3 regions of the Agarivorans sp. MS3-6 genome follow, and region 3 is predicted to be linked to each of the others. Evidence: predicted binding sites of a transcription regulator. Region 3 holds the regulator's gene; each other region holds the start of a gene.
The links. The regulator sigma-54, encoded in region 3, starts transcription at its own class of promoters, with help from an activator protein. The targets are predictions, from matches to a motif close to GTTGGCACGNNNNTNGNNT.

Region 1 (2,270 bases), 2.2 Mb from region 3:
TCAACACGCTCAAGGTTTTTATCGTCACTTAGGTTTTAAATTCACTGGTGAGCAGCGTGAGCTGGAGTTTTCTGGATCACCATTCATACAAAAAAAGGCTGAATTAGTCTGCTAATTACGCCTTTTTCGCAAGACTTTATGGTAACATTTTGTTCTTTTCATGATTAATTTTAAGAGTTGAAATGAGCGATAAATATCAAGGCGCAGCAGCGCAAGCAAGTTATGGCTACGGCCTTCAAATTGGTGAGCAGATTGAGCGTGCAGCTTTTGACGGCTTAAAAGTTGATGCTATGTTAGATGGTATCCGTGATGTGATGAGCGGTGCTGAGCCACAGCTAGACGAAGCGGTAATTGGCGCAGCTTTCCAAGAAATCACCAAAGAAATTGAAGCTAAAAAAGCTGAGCAGCATAAAGAAGCAATGGCTGAAGGCGAGACGTTCTTAGCAGAAAACGGCCAACGTCCAGAGATCAACAAAACTGAAACTGGTCTTCAATATGAAGTATTGGTTGAAGGTGAAGGCGATACCCCGACCGCTAGCAGTAAAGTGCAAGTTCACTATGAAGGTACGTTAATTTCTGGTGAAGTATTTGATAGCTCAGTACAACGTGGCGAACCTGCAGAATTTCCAGTTAACGGCGTAATTAAAGGCTGGACTGAAGCGTTACAACGTATGAAAGTGGGCGATAAGTGGAAGCTTTACATCCCTCAAGAGCTTGCTTATGGCTCGCAAGGTGCTGGCGCGGCTATCCCGCCGTTTGCTGCATTAGTCTTTGAAGTTGAGCTGTTAGCTATTTTAGGCTAAAACCCAATCTCAATATAAAAACCGGCTAATCAGCCGGTTTTTTTATGCGCCAGATTTGTGCACTTGTGTTCTAAGTTAGTGAATTAACAAGAAAAATCCAAATACTCCTTTAGAGGTAAAGAATTTCCTAAGTTAATGATTTTAGGTGTTAAAAAAATGTGATCTAGATCTTGGCACGTCCTTGGCAACTCCCTAATTGTGAACAATTAGAGTTATACCCATTTAGGTAACGCAGGAGCAGGGAATGCAACAATCAACACGTTTAAGTTTATCTCGCATTATTAAAACCACTATGGCTGCGGCGATAGTGTCGGCTAGCTTTATTGGTTTTAGTCATGCTGAAATCGGTGAGCCTGAAAAAGAAGATTTAAAGTTTGGTTTTATCAAGCTGACCGATATGGCTCCTTTAGCTGTGGCCTACGAAAAAGGCTATTTTGAAGATGAAGGTTTATATGTTCAGCTTGAAGCTCAAGCTAACTGGAAGGTATTGCTTGATCGGGTGATTACTGGGGAGCTTGACGGTGCGCACATGCTGGCTGGTCAGCCGCTCGGAGCCACCATTGGCTTTGGTACAAAAGCAGACATCATTACCGCTTTTAGTATGGACCTAAACGGTAATGCGATCACCGTATCTAATGATATTTGGGCACAAATGAAGCCCCATGTCCCCCATGAAGGTGGAAAACCTGTCCACCCAATTAAAGCCGACGCCTTAAAGCCGGTGGTTGATAGCTATAAAGATCAAGGTAAGCCATTTAATATGGGCATGGTATTCCCCGTATCTACCCATAACTACGAGCTACGTTACTGGTTGGCTGCAGGTGGTATTCACCCTGGTTACTACGCTCCTCATAAAGGGGATACTTCAGGAAAAATTGATGCTGATGCCTTGCTGTCAGTAACTCCACCCCCACAAATGCCTTCAACCATGGAAGCCGGCACTATTTACGGCTATTGCGTGGGCGAACCGTGGAACCAACAAGCTGTATTTAAAGGCATTGGGGTTCCGGTTGTGACTGACTATGAAATTTGGAAAAACAACCCAGAGAAAGTATTTGGTGTGAGCCAAGGCTGGGCTGATGAATATCCTAATACGCATATTCGTGTGGTTAAAGCGATGATTCGAGCGGCCAAATGGCTAGATGAAGAGAACAACAAAAACCGCCCAGAAGCAGTTAAAATCTTGTCTAAGAGCCAGTATGTAGGTGCCGATTACGATGTAATTGCTAACAGCATGACGGGTACCTTTGAGTATGAGAAAGGTGATAAACGCGAGGTGCCTGACTTTAACGTATTCTTCCGTTATAACGCCACTTATCCCTACTACAGTGATGCCATTTGGTATCTAACGCAAATGCGTCGTTGGGGACAAATTTCTGACAACAAACCAGACTCTTGGTATATGGATATCGCTAAAAAGGTATACCGTCCTGATATTTACGCTATTGCAGCTAAAGAGTTGATTGC
Region 2 (2,270 bases), 2.0 Mb from region 3:
GCCAAGCGCCCTTTTAATCGCTAGAAAACAAATCAATTTCTTTGGACAGGTAAAATCCGTTGTTAAGGTGTTTAAGCTGATCTTCAGAAAAATCAGCTGGCGTATATTCATTGGAAGGTTTACCGCCAACCAATAGGCCCATCGTTTGATAAGCCGCCGCCACCAATTCACTACAAAATAACGAAGCCAAGTTTTCTTGATTCTCACCCCATGGCCCCTGCCAGCCAGCACGCGCTAACTCCCAGAAGCTCTGCTCATAATGGCGCCCTTGAAAATTTTCCAGCAATTGCATTAATTCAATTAAGGATGCTTCTGTCAGTTCCCCGCCTAACAGTTGGCGAACCGAAACACTGCCCGAGTGCCGATTGATCTTTTCATCTAAGGCTACCACCTGCACACCGTTACTCATTTGTTTACTGTATAAACATCGTTCGCCGGTCATTGGAACGGCTTCCCAAAGGGTGACGAAATCGTAATCGTCAAGTAGTAACACCATGCCTACATGTGACCACTTGCTAAAGGTGCCGTAACGAATGATGTCACTGCTAAAGCCTTTACCTGAAAAAAAAACCAAGTCTCCTGTTTTGAGTTCTGTGGCTAAGTGTTGGTACTTCAGCATTTTGCCTACTCTTCAAATCATCCTTAAGATTAGTTTTATATGATAAAAACCAAAAGCCTGCAATGATGCAGGCTTAAATCAATAAAAATAGAAATGGTTTAGTACTAAGCGCTTATTAGCTGCGACGGCGTAAAACCAAACCAAATAATGCTAAAAACATCATAGCAAAGCTGGCAGGTTCGCTCACTTGCGCAGCAAGCGGCAAGTTATTAAAACGCACTAACAAGGTTTCCTGAAATCCGCCATTAGGCACTCGCTCAATCGGGTTAGAAAAATCACAGTGGTCATGTCGATTATCAAAGTATTGAGCGCCACACTTACCTGTGTCACTAAATAGGTTTGATGCAGGGATATTGGCAAACTCTTCGATGCTAGCAAAACGCCAAATGCTTACGCCTAGCGCAGCATTTAGTACATCATCATATAGTCCACCTGCATATTCCCAGTTATCCACTAACTGACTACAGCCACCTGAACAAGGTGATGCCCATACCCAATCAAAAATATCGCTGGTGACAATCACTTCTTCGAGAGGGTCTATGACAATCACGCTGGCTGTAGATTGTAGGGAAAACAGCATGCTTGAGATAAACATACTTAATAGTGCAACTTTCTGTAAAAACTTCACTTTGTTAACGTCCTTGCATATATATTATTAAAAAACTCACTAAAGCAATAAATATGCCTATTTATTAATATATTAAATTACATGCACTTACAAAAAACAAAGCGAACGTTCTTTTTTTAACTGTAAAAATATCTGACAAAAAAATTATAAAGTTAAAGTAAAATTCATTTAAATCAATACATTAATAATTTACCTGTCAAAATAATGCAGTTAAATATGAACGGGCACCGTAATGCGACATAAATCGCACTTTAGCTGCGCTAGGAAAACTTATTGTTGCGTTAAACATTGCTGCATGTGCTCTGCCACCAAGGTAAACCTAGAAGCCAACAGCTGATAGCGACGCTGCACCAAATAAATGGTCTCATTAACTGGGTTAGCTAAACGATGAATCGCTAACTTTTCAGGCATGGCAAATGCCGCTACCGCATGAGCGGGCAATACCGTAAACCCCAAGCCACGCGATATAGGTTCAAGAATCAAAGATATTTGGTTGGAAAAACCACGTAAGCGAAATTGCTCTAGTTGCTCAAACTCGGGGTAATTTGCTGACAACAACAAATTTGAATGGTGAGCACCATCAGGGTGGCCCATGTAGCCAAGATCTTGCAAAGCTTGCCAGCTAGGTTTGGGGCAACTAGCGGGAGTCACCAATAGCAAAGCTTCTTGAGCAAACGCTTGAGCACTGAGTTCAGCTAACTGTGCTGGCCGCGTAATGAATCCTAAGTCAAGTTGTCGCTCTGCCAGTTGCTGCTCAATACGCGCGTTTGGCGCAAATTGATAATCGAATACCAAATCTGGATGCTGTTGCTGTAGTGCCAATAAACTCGGATAGAGCTTTAAACCTACACTACCAGGGCTGGCAATTCTGCATAAACCTGCGTGAGGGTCGTCTTGCTTCAAGCTCATCTCTAAACTGTTTAACTGAGCCAGTGTGCGCTGCGCCTGGGTATACACTTGATTGCCGGCCTCGGTTAAACTGAAACTTTTCCCCTCTCTTTGCAGTAACGCTGTTTGGTAATA
Region 3 (2,270 bases):
ATGCCTATATCGTTAGCCAAGGCGAATTGATAGCCTCAGGGAAGCCCAAAGAGATACTTGAAAATGAACATGTGAAACGAGTTTATCTCGGCGAGCAATTCAAGCTATAGTTAAAGTGTATCTAGAAAAATATAATAAGAAGAAGGAACAGCGGTAATTAATGAAAGCATCTTTGCAGTTGCGTCTTGGTCAGCAATTAACCATGACACCTCAGTTACAACAGGCCATACGCTTACTTCAGCTATCAACGCTGGATTTACAGCAAGAGATTCAAGAGGCACTGGAAAGTAACCCACTTCTTGAGGCGGATGAGTCGCAGCCAAGCGACAGTGACTCAGTTGAAAAGTCGGCCAATGAAAGAAGTGATGAGGCGGAAAACAGCCAGCCTGAAGTTGACTCTAGCCAAATTGAAGCCGGTGATGCCATTTCCCAAGACACGGTTGCTGAAGACCTACCCGTTGATTCAACATGGGATGATATATATAGCGCCAGTTCAGGCCCTGCGAGTTCAGGCTCTGCTAGTGGCGGCGAAGACAACGACATGTTGTTTCAAGGCGAAACCGTCGACTCCTTACAAGACCATCTATTGTGGCAAATGCGTTTAACTCCCTTTAGTGAAGTAGATCAAGCCATCGCATTAGCGATTATTGATGCGGTTGATAACTCAGGTTACCTCACTCAAGACTGTGACCAACTACTTGAAGGCTTACGCTCCAGTGATAATAACGCACTAGATGTAGAATTAGACGAAGTAGAAGCGGTGCTAAAACGTATTCAACATTTTGACCCCGTCGGCATTGCTGCTCGCTCCTTACAAGAGTGTTTAATGATTCAATTAAGTCGTTTTGCTGAAGAAACACCTTGGTTGAAAGAAGCCAGAGAGGTCGTATCAAATCATATCGACGTATTGGCCAACCGCGATTTTCGTTTATTAGCTCGCAAAACCAAACTCAAAGAAGAACAGCTACGCGAAGTAATGCGCTTAATCCACACCCTTGAGCCACGCCCCGGCAATGCGGTAGAACCGAATCAAGCGCAGTATGTTATTCCCGACGTATCCGTTATAAAACGCCAGGGCCGCTGGGTAGTAGAATTAAACCCGGATGCCATGCCTAAACTACGTGTCAATTCTCACTATGCGTCTTTGAGCAAAACGTCAAATGCTACCGATACTCAATTCATTCGCAGCCACCTACAAGAGGCAAAATGGTTCATAAAAAGTATTGAGAGCCGTAACGAAACCTTATTAAAAGTATCCAACTGTATCGTTCACCACCAACAAGCATTTTTTGAATATGGTGCTGAAGCAATGAAACCAATGGTGTTGAACGATGTGGCTGAAGCAGTAGAAATGCATGAATCGACCATTTCTCGGGTGACAACCCAAAAATTTATGCATACTCCCCGCGGAATTTTCGAATTAAAGTATTTTTTCTCTAGCCACGTGGCTACAGACGGAGGTGGGGAATGCTCATCTACCGCGATTCGCGCACTCATTAAGAAACTGGTTGCTGCCGAAAATACCAACAAACCACTCAGTGATAGCAAGATAGCTGACATTTTGGCAGATCAGGGGATCAAGGTGGCGAGGCGCACGATAGCAAAATATCGTGAGTCTTTAGCGATTCCACCTTCTAACCAACGTAAAAGCCTTATATAACGGCCACAAAAGGGGACAAGATATATGCAAATTAATCTTACTGGACACCACGTAGAAATTACTGAATCACTAAAAGAATATGTCCACACTAAGTTTGCCAAACTGCAACGACGTTTTGAACAAATCAACAATGTTCACGTCATCCTCAACGTAGAAAAGCTCAATCAAATTGCCGAAGCTACCTTGCACCTTAATGGCGGAGAGCTGTTTGCCACTGCAGAGCACTCTGATATGTATGCCGCCATTGATAGCCTCATTGATAAACTTGACCGCCAAGTTATTAAACACAAAGAAAAATTAAACAGACATTAGCCAAAGTAATGCAAATAAATAAAGTACTAAATTTGGACTGTACGCTTAGTACAGTCCAATGTTCCTCTAAGAAGCGCGCATTGGAACTGATAAGTGAACTCGTCGCTAAACAACTTGATACCAGTGCTCAAACTATTTTTGAAAGCCTGTTAAACAGGGAAAAAATGGGCAGCACCGGAATTGGCCAAGGTATCGCTATTCCTCACGGCAGAATCGACAATCAGCACCAAGCTACAGCGGTTTTTTTACGCTGTGACCCTGCTATTTCCTTCGATGCTATTGATAATAAACCGGTTGA

Region 1: the regulator sigma-54 is predicted to act here: its motif matches at 973-991, upstream of ACVFI8_RS04230 (CmpA/NrtA family ABC transporter substrate-binding protein).
Region 2: the regulator sigma-54 is predicted to act here: its motif matches at 1,290-1,308, upstream of ACVFI8_RS04820 (PEP-CTERM sorting domain-containing protein).

The regions. Positions count from the first base shown of each region.
Region 1 is NZ_CM134202.1:902,346-904,615, reverse strand. Features, by position in the region: gene ACVFI8_RS04240 (GNAT family N-acetyltransferase) at 1-115, shown strand, start outside; gene ACVFI8_RS04235 (FKBP-type peptidyl-prolyl cis-trans isomerase) at 183-803, shown strand; gene ACVFI8_RS04230 (CmpA/NrtA family ABC transporter substrate-binding protein) at 1,096-2,270, shown strand, end outside.
Region 2 is NZ_CM134202.1:1,047,021-1,049,290, forward strand. Features, by position in the region: gene ACVFI8_RS04815 (YiiX/YebB-like N1pC/P60 family cysteine hydrolase) at 14-619, opposite strand; gene ACVFI8_RS04820 (PEP-CTERM sorting domain-containing protein) at 735-1,247, opposite strand; gene ACVFI8_RS04825 (LysR family transcriptional regulator) at 1,518-2,270, opposite strand, start outside.
Region 3 is NZ_CM134202.1:3,086,740-3,089,009, reverse strand. Features, by position in the region: gene lptB (LPS export ABC transporter ATP-binding protein) at 1-110, shown strand, start outside; gene ACVFI8_RS14135 (RNA polymerase factor sigma-54) at 161-1,660, shown strand; gene hpf (ribosome hibernation promoting factor) at 1,685-1,972, shown strand; gene ptsN (PTS IIA-like nitrogen regulatory protein PtsN) at 1,981-2,270, shown strand, end outside.